DNA from 3 places in the Streptomyces sp. RGM 3693 genome. Region 1 is predicted to be linked to each of the others. Evidence: riboswitches for the same ligand, from Rfam matches in the RefSeq annotation. Region 1 holds a riboswitch; each other region holds the start of a gene.
The links. Region 1 has a riboswitch for magnesium ahead of ACO0M4_RS32585 (NRAMP family divalent metal transporter). Riboswitches for the same ligand answer to the same signal wherever they lie in the genome.

Region 2: linked by a shared signal. The riboswitch ahead of ACO0M4_RS11180 (NRAMP family divalent metal transporter) and the one ahead of ACO0M4_RS32585 (NRAMP family divalent metal transporter) in region 1 are both predicted to bind magnesium.
Region 3: linked by a shared signal. The riboswitch ahead of ACO0M4_RS34410 (hypothetical protein) and the one ahead of ACO0M4_RS32585 (NRAMP family divalent metal transporter) in region 1 are both predicted to bind magnesium.

Annotation. Positions count from the first base shown of each region.
Region 1 is NZ_JBMPPQ010000003.1:933,476-938,775, reverse strand. Features, by position in the region: gene ACO0M4_RS32590 (ABC transporter permease) at 1-1,502, opposite strand, end outside; M-box (ykoK) riboswitch at 2,081-2,254, shown strand; gene ACO0M4_RS32585 (NRAMP family divalent metal transporter) at 2,552-4,204, shown strand; gene ACO0M4_RS32580 (hypothetical protein) at 4,282-4,623, shown strand; gene ACO0M4_RS32575 (hypothetical protein) at 4,755-5,030, shown strand.
Region 2 is NZ_JBMPPQ010000001.1:2,615,172-2,620,471, forward strand. Features, by position in the region: gene ACO0M4_RS11175 (MgtC/SapB family protein) at 95-826, opposite strand; gene ACO0M4_RS11180 (NRAMP family divalent metal transporter) at 887-2,542, opposite strand; M-box (ykoK) riboswitch at 2,842-3,012, opposite strand; gene ACO0M4_RS11185 (hypothetical protein) at 3,165-3,944, shown strand; gene pls (epsilon-poly-L-lysine synthase Pls) at 4,394-5,300, shown strand, end outside.
Region 3 is NZ_JBMPPQ010000003.1:1,358,872-1,364,171, reverse strand. Features, by position in the region: gene ACO0M4_RS34425 (lysylphosphatidylglycerol synthase transmembrane domain-containing protein) at 1-985, shown strand, start outside; gene ACO0M4_RS34420 (SPW repeat protein) at 1,173-1,613, shown strand; gene ACO0M4_RS34415 (DUF1775 domain-containing protein) at 2,203-2,730, shown strand; gene ACO0M4_RS34410 (hypothetical protein) at 2,861-3,304, opposite strand; M-box (ykoK) riboswitch at 3,709-3,883, opposite strand; gene ACO0M4_RS34405 (hypothetical protein) at 3,993-4,292, opposite strand; gene ACO0M4_RS34400 (hypothetical protein) at 4,706-4,975, shown strand; gene ACO0M4_RS34395 (CobW family GTP-binding protein) at 4,982-5,300, shown strand, end outside.

The DNA.
Region 1 (5,300 bases):
AAGATGCCGGGGAGGATCAGTCGCCGCCAGCGTTGCCAGCCGTGGATGCCCAGGTCGTCCATGGCTTCGCGGAGGTCGGTCGGGATGGACATGGCTCCGGCGATGGTGTTGAAGAGGATGTACCACTGGGCGCCCAGCGCCATCAGCAGGACACCGCCGACGTCGAGGGACAGTCCGGTCCTGAGGAAGAACCAGACGGCGAGCGGGAAGAGGAAGTTGGCCGGGAAGCTCGCCAGGACCTGGACCAACGGCTGGGCGATGCGTGTCAGTTTCGGGGAGAAGCCGATCCGGACCCCGATGGGGACCCAGACCAGGGTGGCACCGGCGACCACCACGATCACCCGGGCGAGGGTCGCCAGGCCCAGCAGCAGGGGTTCACCGAAGACGCCGAGCCCGGTGCGGTCGCGCAGGTAGCCGATGAGGTCGATCAGGCCCCAAAGGATCATGCCGCCGGCCACGACGGCGAAGGCGATGTCGCCGGTGCGCTGCCGGCGCCGGTCGGCGAGCAGCGGTCGGTCGTCGGTGCCGAAGATCCGGCCCGCCCGGGCCAGTTCCCGCCCCAGGGGCCGCAGCAGGCGTCCGGCCAGCGCGGGCCAGTGGGAGCGGCGTAGGAAGTCCAGGACGTAGGAGCGCTGGACCTCGCTCGCCTCGGACTGCTCGTTCTTGAACTTCTCCACCCAGGCCGTCAGCGGGCGCCAGAAGAGGAAGTTCACGCCGATGACCATGACGGCCATGGTGACGATCGCCCAGCCGACCTTTCCCAGGTCGCCGTCGGCGATGGCCGCACCGGCGTAGGAGCCGACGCCGGGCAGGGCGTAGTCGCGGTTGTTGACGCTGATGGCCTCGGAGGCGACGAGGAAGAACCAGCCGCCGCCGAAGCTCATCATGCCGTTCCACACCAGTCCGATCGCCCCCGCCGGCAGTTCCACCTTCCAGAAGCGCATCCAGCGGGTGAAGCGGAACGAGCGGGAGAGTTCGTCCAGTTCGCGTGGGAGGGAGGTGAGGGAGTGGTAGAAGCCGAAGGTCATGTTCCACGCCTGCGAGGTGAAGATCGCGAAGATCGACGCGCACTCCAAGCCCAGCATCGAACCGGGGAACAGGGCGATGAACCCGGTCACCGCGACGGTGAGGAAGCCCAGCACCGGCACGGACTGGAGGATGTCCAGGGCCGGGATGAGGATCCGCTCCAATCGGCGGCTGCGGGCGGCGGCGTAGGCGTAGACGAAGGTGAAGACCGTCGAGACCGCGAGCGCGACGAACATCCGCAGCAGGCTGCGTGCGGCGTCGTAGGGCAGTTGGCCGGGGTCGGTGTCGACGTTGACGTGCTGGCCGGTGGCGAAGCGGACCGTGGTGCCCTGGCCCACCCGCAAGGTGGCGTACAGCAGGACCAGCACCGCGGCGGCGACCACCACGTCCACCCAGCTCATTCGGGACATCCGGCCGGCGACCCGGGAGGGCAGGGAGGCCCGCACGACCTCCGGGCGCGTGGGGAACGACGACATCACATCAACCTCCGACCACACTGTGGCCCCGACACCGCCCGCACCGCGCCCGTGGCGGACGGCCATGGTGCGAGTACGGGGCGGATTTCCGGCCCGGCGTGGGAGAAAACAGACAGGGAAGGACGCCTGCCGCAGGGGACGTGCCACGGCGCGTGCGGCGGGATCGAGACGAACGGGCGAGGCGCTACGGGCTTGGCCACGGATGCCGGGTCGATGCCGGGGAGAGTGGCGGACGCGTCAGTGGCTGCCGGTGAGGCAGCGGGGACTGAGGGGGTCTTGACCCATGGCTGCCTCCGTTCCGTGATGCGGTTCCACGGCGCCGGCCAGATGCCGCATCCGAAGTGCGGCGGGACGTGCGCCGTGAGCAGTCTGCCGCTTATTGCATCCATACGCAAATAAACGCGGTGCCGGCATGGTCGTACCCTTGGGGCTATTTGCGCATACGTGCAAATGTATGGATAAGTGCAGGCCAAGGCTTTGGGGGTGCGAGGTCGGTGTCGGAGCGCCCGCCGGCCGTCGGGCGCCGGCTCTACTTGCGTCGATGTGCAAATAGGTGCAGACTCTGAGGCGTTCAAAAGAAGGCACCTCGTTCGGTGAGGCGTCTGCAACGGACACAGGCCACTGACCCCACGACGTCGAGAGACGCCCAGGGTCAGGACAGGTCTCCCCGGCCCAAGGGGTGACCCCAAGTGGCTTCCCCCGTGGGGGATCACGCCGTGCAGTGCCAAAGCTCTGACGAGTTGGGGTGTACCGGTCGGGTTGACCGGTCCGCTCCTTGCCGAGTCGTACGGCGCCCCCGCGCGCCCCGGCCGGGAGGAGGCGAGAGACATGGACCGCGGTCCTCATAGTCCGGGCCACAGTAGGCCCGACCTCCGCCTGCCCTCGCTCCGTCCCGGCACGCGGTAACCACCCTCTGCGCGCTCCTCGCGCCCCTGCCCCGGCACCCGTGCGGCCTGCCGCCGCCGCGGGTCGTCGGCCTGCGCGCTGAGGGCAACGGGTTGCCCCCGCTTGCCCAAAACCTCCCCCTCGGGGGAACGGGAGGCCCTGCCATGACCGAAACCGCGCTCAGCAATCCGACCACTCCGGCACCGCGCGCCGCCGTCCTCGACGACGCCCACGTCGGCGACATCCGCGGCGCCCTGGGCACCATCAAGCAGGACGACACCGCCCCGCGCCACGGCCTGTCCGCGAAGCTCAAGACCCTGCTCGCCATCATCGGTCCCGGCCTGATCGTGATGGTCGGCGACAACGACGCCGGCGCCTTCGGCACCTACACCCAGGCCGGCCAGAACTACGGCACCCGCCTGCTGTGGACCCTGCTGCTGCTCGTCCCGGTCCTGTACGTCAACCAGGAGATGGTGCTCCGGCTGGGTGCCGTCACCGGGGTGGGGCACGCCCGGCTCATCCTGGAACGGTTCGGGAAGTTCTGGGGCGCGTTCTCGGTCATCGACCTGTTCCTGCTCAACGCGCTGACCATCGTCACCGAGTTCATCGGCGTGACCCTCGCCGTCGGCTACCTCGGACTGCCGAAGACCGCCAGTGTGCTGGTCGCCGCCGCGGTGGTGATCGTTGCTGCCTCCACCGGGTCCTTCCGCCGCTTCGAACGCACCGCGGTCCTGCTGTGCCTGGGCTCCCTGCTGCTGATCCCGATCTACTTCATCGCCCACCCCGCCACCTCGCAGATGGCGCACGACTTCGTCGTCCCCGGCCTGCCGGCCCACTCCCAACTCTCCGACGTCATGCTGCTGATCATCGCGATCGTCGGCACGACCGTGGCGCCCTGGCAGCTCTTCTTCCAGCAGTCCTACGTCATCGACAAGCGCATCACCCCGCGCTTCATGCGCTACGAGAAGGCCGACCTGTGGCTCGGCATCGTCATCGTGGTCATCGGCGCGGCGGCGATGATGGGCTTCACCGCGGTCACGTTCGCCGGTACCGGCGGCTTCGGGAAGTTCGACGACGCGGCGGGCGTCGCACACGGCCTGGAGGCGTACGCGGGCAAGACCGCCGGCGTGCTCTTCGCCATCGCGCTGCTCGACGCCTCGATCATCGGCGCCTCGGCGGTTTCGCTGTCCACGGCCTACGCGCTCGGCGACGTCCTGGGCCTCAAGCACTCCCTGCACCGCGGCATCAAGGGCGCCAAGGGCTTCTACGCCGTCTTCGCCGGCCTCATCCTCACCGCCGCGATCATCGTGATCATCCCCGGCTCCCCGCTGGGCCTGCTCACCGAAGGCGTCCAGACCCTCGCCGGCGTCCTGTTGCCCTCCGCCTCGGTCTTCCTGCTCCTGTTGTGCAACGACCGTGCCGTACTGGGCCCGTGGGTCAACGGCAAGGCCATGAACGTCTTCACCTCCTTCGTGGTCGCCGTCCTCGTCACCCTCTCCGTCATCCTGACCGCCGCCGTCCTCTTCCCCGACCTCACCTCCGCCGCGATCCTCGACATCATGGCGATCTGCGGCGTCGCCGGCCTGCTCGCCCTCGGCTACGCGGAACTGCGCCGTCGACGCAAGGGCTGGAGAAGCAGCGGCCGGCCCATCGACCGCACCGGCAGGGAAACCTGGCGGATGCCCCCGCTGGACCAACTGCCGGCCCCCGTCCTCTCCACCGGCCGCAAGGTCGGCCTGACCGCCCTGCGCACCTATCTGCTGGTCGCCATGGCCCTGGTGATCGTCCGCATCGTCCAACTCGCCATGGGCGCCTGACCACCCACCCGATCAGGTGGCGGCGGGTCCTCCCCACCCGCCGCCACCGAAACCCCCGTACGAAGAAGGGAGGGCCCATGCGCCTGCTCCCGCACCTCACCGGCCCCCGACCCATCGCGTCGCCCCTATGCCCCCGCCCCACCACCAACCACCGTCCCGGCCCGCGCCCCACCGGCCACATCTGCCCGCGGATCCGTTTGACCCTGCACGACGGCACCGAGCGGGACTACCTCCTCGACGGGCCGAGCAACTGCCCGCGCCCCCAGGGCCCGCACGCCACGTACGAACCGCGAGTACACCTCGCGTACGTCCTCGCCCGCCAGGGCCATGACGCCCGCTGGCTCGCCCGTTTCGCCGACCTGCCGCTGCCGGCCGCCGAGCGCGTCACCGAAGCCGCCGCCCGGGCCAGCCGCACCTGATACGGCCCGTGCGCCGCACGGGGCCCATCAGGTCCGCACGGGCGCGGTAAGCCCGCACACCGCCGAACCGTTCGCCCACCCGCGGCCAGTCCGCCTGGACTGCCGCGCCACTCTACGGAGGTGACTCCCACATGTCCGTCTTCACCGCTGTCCACATCCGCCACACCGCCACTGCCGTCCACGGCCGGAACACCGGCCACAGCATCCTCGGCGCGCTCGCCATCGTGGTCCGACGCATCGCCGACAGCCCCCTCGACGGCCCCGTACTGCATACGCTCCGCGGCCTGACGACCGTGCCCGAGCCCACCCCCGAGGAGCGCCCCGCCCGCCCACACGCCCACTGGCACACCGTCCTGGACCCCCAGGGCCGTCGGCGCCTCGAAGCGCACTGGCACGTGATTCCCTGACTCCCGCCCCCTGCGCACGGAAGACAGCGGTCCGGCAGCCCCTTCCCGCCGGACCGCTTCGGCGCACCGCCGCGCGAACCCCGCACCGCCCGCTGCTGTCTTCACGTCAGTTACCGGAAACCAGAGCCGATACCGCGAGGCGGTCGTCGACGCGGGAGGTGCCCGCGGAGAAGTGCCGGGCTGGAGGGATGGGGAGCACGCCGCCATCCACGGGCAAAAGAGGGATGAGGGCGTGGTGGCTCTCACCGGTGCTGCGGCGTCGATCTGCGG
Region 2 (5,300 bases), on a different contig from region 1:
GGGAAAGGTTCGGCCCGGGAAACGACCGGGATCGTGGGATGGGTAAATCCAGCCACCACAATTCTCCCTCTGGTGGCTGGATTTACCGGCTTGGTCAAGCCAGTGCCCGTTGTTCCGGGGCGACTTCGGACTCGTCCAGGTGCCAGTGCAGGTCCCGGACGTCGGGTTCCAGGGAGAGCCGGGCGATGACCTGTTCCAGGGCCTGGGCGAGGTTGCCGGAGACGGTGACCGCGGCGCGGATGCTGGTGGTGTCCTCGGCGTCCCGGCGGGCCCGCAGGCTGATGGGGGTCAGTCCGGACGAGGTCAGCGCCTGGAGCAGGAGGGCGCGGATGTGCGTCTCCGCCCGGCGCTCGCAGACCACGTGCACGGTGGCGTGCACGGCCGCGTCGGGGTCGGACCCGGACGCCGGGGCCCGGTCCAGCAGCCGCCCGGCCGGGCGCAGGACGAGGTGGACGGCGAGCACGGCGAGGGTGCCGAGGACGGCGAATTCGAGCCGTCCGGAGGCGGCCAGTACGCCGACCGCGGCCGAGCACCACAGGGTGGCGGCGGTGTTCAGTCCGCGTACCCCCGCCCCGTCCCGCAGGATCACCCCGCCACCGAGGAAGCCGATACCGGAGACGACGTACGAGGCGACCCGGGTGGGGCTGCCGGAGTCCCCGACGGCGGTGCTGTAGAGGACGAAGAGGGTGGCGCCGGCGGCGACGAGGGCGTTGGTGCGCAGGCCCGCCATCCGGGCGCGCCATTGGCGCTCGACACCGATGAGCGCTCCGCAGGCCACGCCGGTGGCGAGTCGGACCAGGAAGTCGACGACGGTCAGGGTGTGCATGGGAGCACCTCCTCGGAGAGGGCGGGATGGTGGACCGGTACCGGCGGTGGGCCGGAAACCTCAGTGGCCGAGCGCCACTTGGACGAGCTTGACGACGACCAGGACCATGGCGAGCAGCAGATAGGTCCGCAGCGCGGCCAGGCCGACCTTGTGTCCGGTGGAGAAGACCGGTCGGGGCAGCGCCTCCAGGGGCGGCATCCGCCAGTCGTTCCGGCCGGTGCGGTCCACCGGCCGGCCGCCGAACGCCCAGCCCTTGCGGCGGCGCCGCACCTCCGCGTACCCGAGCGCCAGTACCCCGGCCGCGCCGCAGCCGGCCATGAGGGTGAGGATGGTGCTCGCGTCGATGTCCGGGAAGAGGACCGAGGCCGTGAGGATCACCGACAGGGTGACCAGGACGCCGACGACGGCGGCGGTGAAGGCGTTGGTCCGGGGGCCGTTGACCCAGGGGCCGAGCACCGCCCGGTCGTTGCAGAGGAGCAGCAGGAAGACGGAGGCGGAGGGCAGCAGCACCCCGGCCAGGGTCTGTACGCCCTCGGTGAGCAGGCCCAGCGGCGAGCCGGGGATCAGCACGATCGCGGCGGCCGCGGCGACCAGACCCGCGTAGACGGCGTAGAAGCCCTTGGCGCCGCCGACTCCGCGGTGCAGGGAGTGCCGGATGCCAAAGACGTCGCCGATGGCGTAGGCGGTGGACAGGGACACCGCGAAGGCGCCGATGATCGAGGCGTCCAGCAGGGCGATGGCGAACAGCACTCCGGCGAGCTTGCCGGCGTGTGCGGCCAGGCCGTGTGCGATGCCGGCGGTGTCGGTGAAGGCGCCGACGCCCTTGGTGCCGGCGAAGGCGGCGGCGGTGCAGCCCATCAGGGCGGCGGCGCCGAGCACCACGATGGCGATGCCGATCCACAGGTCGGCCTTCTCGTAGGACATGTAGCGCGGGGTGATGCGCTTGTCGATGACGTAGGACTGCTGGAAGAAGAGCTGCCACGGGGCGACGGTGGTACCGACGATGCCGATGATCAGCAGCATCACCGCCGACGGTCCACCGGGTCCGTCGGGGAGGTGCGGGACGACGAAGTCGTGGGCCATCTGTCCGGTGGACGGGTGGACCAGGAAGTAGAGCGGGACGAGCAGCAGCGACGCCGCGCACAGGGCGATGGCGATCCGCTCGAACCGCCGGAACGACCCGGTGAAGGCGGAGGCGATGATCACGGCGGCGGCCAGCAGCACCGCGCCGACCTTGGGCAGCCCGAGGTATCCGGCGGCGAGGGTGATGCCGATGAACTCCGTCACCAGCGTCAGCGCGTTGAGCAGGAACAGGTCGATGACCGAGAACGCGCCCCAGAACTTCCCGAACCGTTCCAGGATGAGCCGGGCGTGCCCCACGCCGGTGACGGCGCCGAGCCGGAGCACCATCTCCTGGTTGACGTAGAGGACCGGGACGAGCAGGAGCAGGGTCCACAGCAGGTGGGTGCCGTAGTTCTGGCCGGCCTGGCCGTAGGTGGTGAAGGCGCCGGCGTCGTTGTCGCCGACCATCACGATCAGGCCGGGGCCGACGACGGCCAGCAGGGTCTTGAGCTTGGCGGACAGGCCCCGGCGCGGGGCGGTGTCGTCGTGCTTGATGGTGCCGAGCGCGCCGCGGATGTCACCGGTGTGCGCGTCGTCGAGCACGGCGGTGGGGTGCGGGGCGGGGACCGTGGAGCGGACGGTGGTCTCGGTCATGGCGACCTTCCAAGTCCCCCGGGCGGGGGAGGTGTTGGGGGCGCGAGGCAGCCATCTTCCCTGCGCGGGCGCGCAGCACGGCGACCCGTGTCGGCGGTGGGCCGTACGGGGGCGTGGTGCGGCGGGGAGGCCGCGCAGGGAAGGTGGCTACCGCGTGCCGGAAGAATGCGAGGGCAGGCGGAAGGGGGGCCGATGATGGCCCGGACTACTGCAATCCATGTCTCTCGCCTCCTTCCGGTCGGGGCGCGTAGGGTGCGCCGTCGTCGATCCGGCAAGGAGCGGACCAGTCCCCATCGACTGGTTCACCCCCACTCGTCAGAGCTTTGGCACGTCACGGCGTAGCCCCGTGCGGGGCAGCCACTTGGGGTCACCCCTTGGGCCGGGGAGACCTGTCCTGATCCGGAGCGTCTCTCGACGGGTGGGATCAGTGGCCTGTGTCCATGACGACGCCTCACCGAACGAGGTGACCGCTGTCGTAAACCTCTAGAAGTGTAGACCCCGCCAGGAGACACTTGCGCAAGTCTGCAAGTTTTTGACCGACTCTTAACCCCGCGACGGGTCCGTCCCGCCGTCCGGGCCGAGCTGCTGGACACCGCACCGACCTCGGGTGAGCATGAGCCGCATGTCCCAGGACCCCGAGCCCGGCAAGGCGGGCGAAGCCGGTACCGAAGCCGAGCGGTTGGACCGCATCGAGGCGTTGTTGGCGCCCGCCGTCGCGGGGGTGGAGGAGGCGGGGCGGCGGCTGCGGCCGGCCTGGCGGCGGGTCACCCGCGGTGAGCCCCGCTGGCCCTCGACGCTCGCGGTGTCGGTGGCGGTGGCCTTGCAGTGGCGGCTGCCGGAGCGGTTGGCGATCCATCCGGAGTGGCTGCTGCCGGGGTTGGAGACCGCGCTGTTGCTCGTGCTGGTGGTGGTCGACCCGTTCCGCATCGAGCGGGTCTCCCGGCTCTACCGGTGGGCGGGGCTGGCGCTGATCGCGATGATCAGCGCGGCGAACGGCTGGTCCGCGGTGCATCTGGTGATCGGTCTGGTGCGCGGTACCGAGGGCGGGGACGCCGGGCCGCTGCTGGCGACCGGCGGCAGCATCTGGGCCACCAACGTCATCGTCTTCGCGCTGTGGTACTGGGAGTGGGACCGCGGCGGCCCGGTCGCCCGGGTCCATGCGGTGCGCCGCTACCCCGACTTCCTCTTCCCACAGATGGCGACGCCAGAGCTGGCCCCGGAGCACTGGGAGCCGCAGTTCGCCGACTATCTGTACCTGTCCTTCACCAACGCCACCGCCTTCAGCCCGACCGACGTGATGCCGTTGACTCGTTGGGCGAAGCTGTTGATGCTGCTCCAGTCGGCGGTGTCGCTGCTGACGGTCGTCCTGGTGGTGGCCCGGGCGGTGAACATTCTCAAGTAGTCCGCGCCGGCTTCCTGTTGGTGGACATCGTGGGGATGTTCCGGGGTGTGACGGGCGCGTTGCGAGGGTATGGCGGTGTCATGACAGCGCGATGAGGGCGCTATGAGAACTCGATGAATAATTGCTCATGTGCGCAATTATTTGGCCAAGGCTTGACCGGTTGGTCCGTAACCGATCCGCATTGTGGCTCTGACCTGCGGTTTTGTGGTTCCGGGGGAGCGGTGCCGAAAACAATCCCCGGCCGGAGTCAATTCTTTCCCACGTCGCGGTCAGGCGTCCGAGCCGCATTCCCAGTGCCACCTGCCCAAGCGGCCGACCGGCACTTTCACAGCATGTTCGATTAGCGGATCTGACAGCCCGGCAGGCGAACCCGTGCCTGGTCAGCGGCATCTCTAGGGGCGAACGTCCGAGGGTCTTCACACCCACCGGCACCGAACAGAGGCATATCGATGTCGTCGCCCCTTCTCGAATCGTCCTTCGAGCCGTCCGAGCCAGTGCCCGAACGGGCCGTATACCGCACCGCCGGCACCCCGGCCCCGCGGACGCTGCTCGACGTGCTCGATGCCACCGCCGTCGCACATCCCCAGGCGATCGCCCTGGACACGGGTTCCGAGGTGATCACCTACCGCGATCTGTGTGCCGAGATCGAACGCCGCGCACGGCAGCTCAGGGACCGTGGGATCGGTCCCGGCGACCGGGTCGGAGTCCGCGTGCCCTCCGGAACCGCCGAGCTGTACCTGTCGATCCTCGCCGTCCTGCGCAGCGGAGCGGCGTACGTACCGGTCGACGCCGACGACCCCGACGAGCGGGCCGCCACCGTCTTCCGGGAGGCCGCCGTCTGCGCCGTCCTCGGCCCGGACGGCCTGCTGCCCGGCCTGTCCCGGCCCGCCGGGGACCCGCGTGGCCCCGGCCTCCAGGACGACGCCTGGATCATCTTCACTTCGGGTTCGACCGGCGCGCCCAAGGGCGTGGCGGTCAGCCACCGTTCCGCCGCCGCCTTCGTCGACGCCGAGGCCGGCCTGTTCTGCCAGGACCGGCCGCTGGGCCCCGGCGACCGGGTGCTGGCCGGGCTGTCCGTCGCCTTCGACGCCTCCTGCGAGGAGATGTGGCTCGCCTGGCGGCACGGCGCCTGCCTGGTGCCCGCCCCCCGCTCGCTGGTCCGGGCCGGCCACGAACTCGGCCCGTGGCTGGTCGAGCGCGGCATCACCGTGGTCTCCACCGTCCCCACCCTCGCCGCACTCTGGCCGGACGAGGCGATGCGCCGGGTCCGACTGCTGATCGTCGGCGGCGAGTCCTGCCCCGCCGGGCTCGTCGACCGCTTCGCCGGGCCCGGCCGCGAGATGTGGAACACCTACG
Region 3 (5,300 bases), 430 kb from region 1:
GTGGCACCTGGGTTCCGGGGCCTTCCTGGACGGACTGCGCCGGATCGACGCCGGCACCCTGCTCGGCGCCGTGGGCATCGGGGTGCTGACGACCGTGTGCAGCGCCTGGCGGTGGTGTCTGGTCGCCCGCGGCCTGGGCCTGCGGCTACGGCTGGGGCGGGCGGTGGCGGACTACTACCGGGCGCTGTTCCTCAACGCGGCACTGCCCGGCGGTGTGCTCGGCGACGTCCACCGGGCGGTGCACCACGGCCGGGCCGCCGGGGACGTGGGGCGCGGCGTGCGCGCCGTCGTCCTGGAGCGGGCCGCCGGACAAGTGATCCTGCTCGTGGCCGGGGCCGGGGTGCTCGCCGTCCGGCCGTCGCCGGTGCGCGGGGCGGTCGCCCGGGCGCTCACCACCCCGGCGGCCGGGCTGGTGCTCGTGGTGCTCGCGGCCGGTGTTCTCGGGGCCGTGTCGCTCGGCCGGGCCCGCCGGCGCCGGGGCGGTCCGGCCGCTCGGACCGGCGGCGGGCTGCGGACCGCGCTGACCGAGGCCCGGCGGGTCATGGCGAGGCGCTGGCCGGGCGTCGTCGGGTCGTCGGCGGCCGTCCTCGTCGGCTACGTGGGCACGTTCCTGCTGGCGGCCCGGGTCGCCGGGGTACGGGCGCCGGCCGCCGACCTGGTGCCGCTGGTGGTGCTGGCGCTGCTGGCCATGGCCCTGCCGCTGAACGTCGGCGGCTGGGGACCCCGGGAGGGCGTCGCGGCCTGGGCCTTCGCCGCCGCCGGGCTGGGTGCCGGACAGGGGCTGGCCACCGCCGTCGTGTACGGGGTGCTCGTCCTGGCCGCGAGTCTGCCCGGCGCCGGGGTGCTGCTGGTCCGCTGGGGCACCGGGCTGCGGAACGCCCGCCGCCGGCCACCCAGTCCGCGCCGTCCGCCGTGTCCGCCGCGTCGCGGGGGTCGGTCGCCTTCTGTCCGTACGGCGGTCGTCGAACGGTCCGCGGACGGGTGAGCGGCCGGCGCGGTGCGGTCTGCGAGGGAGGGGCGGCGGAGGAGAGGGCGGCGGCCCGGTCGACCGGATCCGGTCGAATTTCCCTGGTTCAGCATCTACACATAAAGGCGACATAAGAGCAAAATAAGGATGAGTGGTCGATGCCACGTGATGCGGCCCCGACGCGTGACCGAAGGAGGCGAGTCGTATGGCCGACGTCTCACACCCCAGGGGAGATCTCGCTGGTCACCCTGACGTTTCCGAGATGAGGGCCCGGTTCGAGCGGACGCTCGGCGGGCGGGACGTGGTGTTCGTCGACGGGCCGGTGTTCCTGGTCGGTCTGTACTGCGCGGCATCACCCTGGATCGTGCACTACACGGCCTCGCAACCGGCGCTGGTGAACCACAACCTCATCGTCGGCATCGCGATCGCCCTGCTGGCGATCGGGTTCACCGTCACTCCGGAACGCATGTACGGCCTGAGCGGCGCGATGTGCGCGATCGGCGCCTGGATGATCGTGTCGCCTTGGATCGTTGGACGCGGTCCTGACATGGGGGTCATCTGGAACAACATCGCCATCGGCGCCCTGACCCTGCTGCTGGGTGCGCTGTGTATCGCCGTGGCATCGAGGAGTCGCCGCGTCACGTGAGGCGCGCTCCCGCGGGGGCGCGTGAAAACCACCGGCCCGCTTGCCCTTCGGAGTCCCCAAGCGACGGCAAGCGGGCCGGGCACGTCCGGCGGCGTACGGGCGGTCCCCATTCGGCTACCGGCGCTGGTCCGGTCCCCGTCCGGCTACCGGCGGTGGTCGCGGCCGGAGGTGGCGGAGCGGGGTGGTGTGAAGTGTTGTCCGGCCAGTCCGGCCAGCACCAGTCCGCCGGCCAGGAGCAGTCCGTGCGCCAGGGCCACGCCGGTGACCAGGACTGCGATTGCGGTGGCCAGTATCAGCCAGACCGCCCAGCGCCGGAACGGTGCCGCGGGAGCCGCCGGTATGCGGACGGGCGGGTAGGGGGCGGCGTCGGGTGGGAGCTGTTCCGCGAGGTCGCGGAGTTGATCGTCGTCGGGGGACAGGGAGGGTCCCTCCTCTCCCGGGTGGTGCTGCCGGTCACGCCGAACGGGCAGGGTGGTGGATGGGGCATTGCATCGAAGATCGGGCCGACAGGGCCCGAGGTGTGGTGCGCAACGGCACTCAGGCGTTGTTGTGCCCTGCCGGGCCCCGTGCGTAACGCCGTTGACCGGACATCACCGGAGAGGAGCTCCACCATGTCGGACGACCAGTCGCAGCAGCACCGCCCGCACCCGGAACCCCAGCAGTACCGGCGTGCGGACGAGGTCCGGGACGCCCTCGTCAAGCTCACCTACGGCGCCATGGCGACGGCGACATCACCGACGCCGTCTCGGAGATCATCTGGACCGGCGGCAAGATTGACCCCCGCAATTACCAGGACTTCACCGTCGCTTTCGGGCAACTGCTCACCGGAGCCAGCCAGTTGGCCTTTAAGGCGTTGCAGACCTACTCCGACGGCAAGATCGTCCGCTGGATCGAGGCGAAGCGGCCCGGCCAGCCCGAGCCGGAGAACCCGGCCCCGACGCTGAAGCTCACCGCGGCGGCCCCCGACGACGCGCCGACTGCGGCACCGAAGACTCCGACGGCCGCGCCCGCGAACGCCCACGACTCCACGGCCCGGAATCTGGGCATCGCGGGCCTGGCGGTCGGCGTCCTCGGCCTGGCCCGCTCCCGTGCCGGCAAGCAGGAGCGCGGGGCATAGCCCATGCGATGCCCGGTGGGTGACCGGCAATCCCGGAAGCTCACCGGACACCGCCCCCGATCTACCGACCAGACCGGGGGAGTAAAGAGAAGGAGGACTGGCTGCGGCCCCTGCCGGAGCCAGTCCTCCTTCATGTTCTGAGCCAGGAACTCTCGGTTCCATGGGAGTCCTCGGGCGTCGGAAGAGAGGGCCGGACAGAAGTTTCATGGGAAAACCGTCCCGGGCTGATGGGGCGGTCGGCGCTGTCGCCGCTGGTGGCCGGGGTGTGCAGCTGCCAGCGCAGATCACGCACCTGGGGTTCGCGTGTCAGCCGGACGGCCAGTCGTTCCAAGGCAGCGGCGGCGGGACTGTCCGCGGTGAGCGTCATCTGCAGGAGCACATGGACGCTGCCGTCCGACTGGATGGTGTGGAGACTGTGCAGACGCGTGTCGGTGTCTGCGAATGCGAGGAAGCACAGGGCGCGTATCTTCTTCTCGACGCGGCGGTCGCACACGGCCTGGAGCGTGCAGTGCGTCAGCACAGGGCACACAACGGTCCTGGGGCGCCGGTGGAGCAGGCGGTGCAGGAGATTCATGCGGGCACCTCCCGAGCGGGTCGGCCAATGGAGCGTGTTCGGTGGGGAGTTGACGGGCCGGCACAGCCGCTCTGTGCTTCCTGCGCAGGCGTCTCCCGCAGCGGAGACGGTGGTGGTGTCGGCCTTCTGAGGGGCGGGGGAGGTTGGGTGCGCAGCAGCGATCCCCTGCGAGGGCGCAGCACGGCGACCCGGCACGGCCGGTGGCCGCATGGGTGTGGGGGAGGGGCGCCTACAGCGCGCAGGGGAGGCGGTTACCGCGTACCGGAGGTCGGAGAAGACATACGAATGCGGGCCGACTGTGGCCCGGACTTCTGGAGTGGCCGTCCATGTCTCTCGCCTCCTTGCGGCCGGGACGCACGAGCGCCGGACGGACACGACAAAGCGCGGACCGGCCCACCATGGCTGGTTCACCCCAGCTCGTCAGAGCTTTGGACACTCCACGGCGCAATCCCCGTGCCGGGGAAGCGACTTGGGGTCACCCCTTGGGCCGGGGAGACCTGTCCTGAACCTAGGCGTCTCTTGACGTCATGGGGCCAGTGGCCGGTGACCGTGCAGACGCCTCACCGAACGAGGTGTCTGAATTCATTCGTTTCCAACGGCCAATAAACCTACCCTCGCTCTTGCCTGATCGTGCAAGCCCTTGACGCAACCTTGACCGCGGCCTCTGCGGGCGGCGCACGGCACGGGATCAGTGGTCGTCCCAGTGCCCGTCGTGCAGGGCGTGGCGGTGCCCGTCGTGGACGTAATCCACATGGTCGGCGTGCGGTATGGCGACGTGGCCGCATCCGGGCCGGTGCTGGTGGTCGTGGTCCTGGTGGACCGTGTGGCCTGTGGGCTCGCACTCGTCGGCGTGGTCGTCATGGATCCGGTGCACGTGCCCGTCGTGTACGTAGTCGACGTGGTCGTCGTGCGGGACGGCGACGTGCCCGCATCCCGCCCCGTGCTGGTGCGTGTGGTTCGTGTGAGAAGTGTGCGCACTGGTCAGCATGGCAAACCCTGCTCTCTCCCCCCGCGTCAACGGATCTCTTCCGACGGGAGAGCCTGCACCTTCAGTGTTAACCAAGCTTGGCATTCGCAAAAGTCGCCGGAGGTCGGCCGGAATCAGGGTGGTTCCGATCCCCGGTGCACTCCGCGGGCACAAATAGACATGGAATTCATTTTCATCTAGCGTGGGCGGAACCGCTGCTGAGCCGTGGACGCAGAGCACCGGCTCACCGGCATGTGACCGCACTGCCTGCCTGTGCCTTCGCCGGACGGACTCACAGAAGCGAGCTCACAGAAGCGAGCTCACGGAAGCGAGGAACCACCACGATCAGCAGGAACGCGTCAACACACTGTGGCTCCGGGTGCGTTCGCCCATGCATGCGGCTCGGTGCTCAAGACGTCCGTCGAGGAGATCCCATGCCATTGCCCGGCCAGCTGTCAGCGCGACCGCCGCAGTTCCCCGAACTGAAGGAGGCCGTGCGGCGTCTGCTCGGCCTCGACGAGGACAGCGCCGTGGTGATCCGCCAACTCGCCTGCACCGAGCCTGGTTGCCCGCCGCTTGAGACGGTCATCGCCGTCCTGCCGATGGACGGCCCCGCCCGCCGCTGGACCCTGCACCGCCCGGCCGACCAGGTCACCGAGGGCGACCTGTGCCGCCTGCTCGCCACCGCACCCGAAGGAGCCTGACCCGTCATGACCGACACCGCCGACCGGACACCGCAGGCCGTAGAAACCGCCGACGCCGTGGACGACCGCGTCCCCGTGACCGTACTGACCGGGTTCCTCGGCTCGGGCAAGACCACCCTGCTCAATCGCATCCTCACCGAGCAGCACGGCCTGCGAGTCGCCGTCATCGAGAACGAGTTCGGCGAGGTCGGCATCGACGACGCCCTCGTCCTGGACGCCGAAGAAGAGATCTTCGAGATGAACAACGGCTGCATCTGCTGCACCGTGCGCGGCGATCTCATCCGCATCCTGGGCGCGTTGATGCGCCGCCGGGAGAAGTTCGACC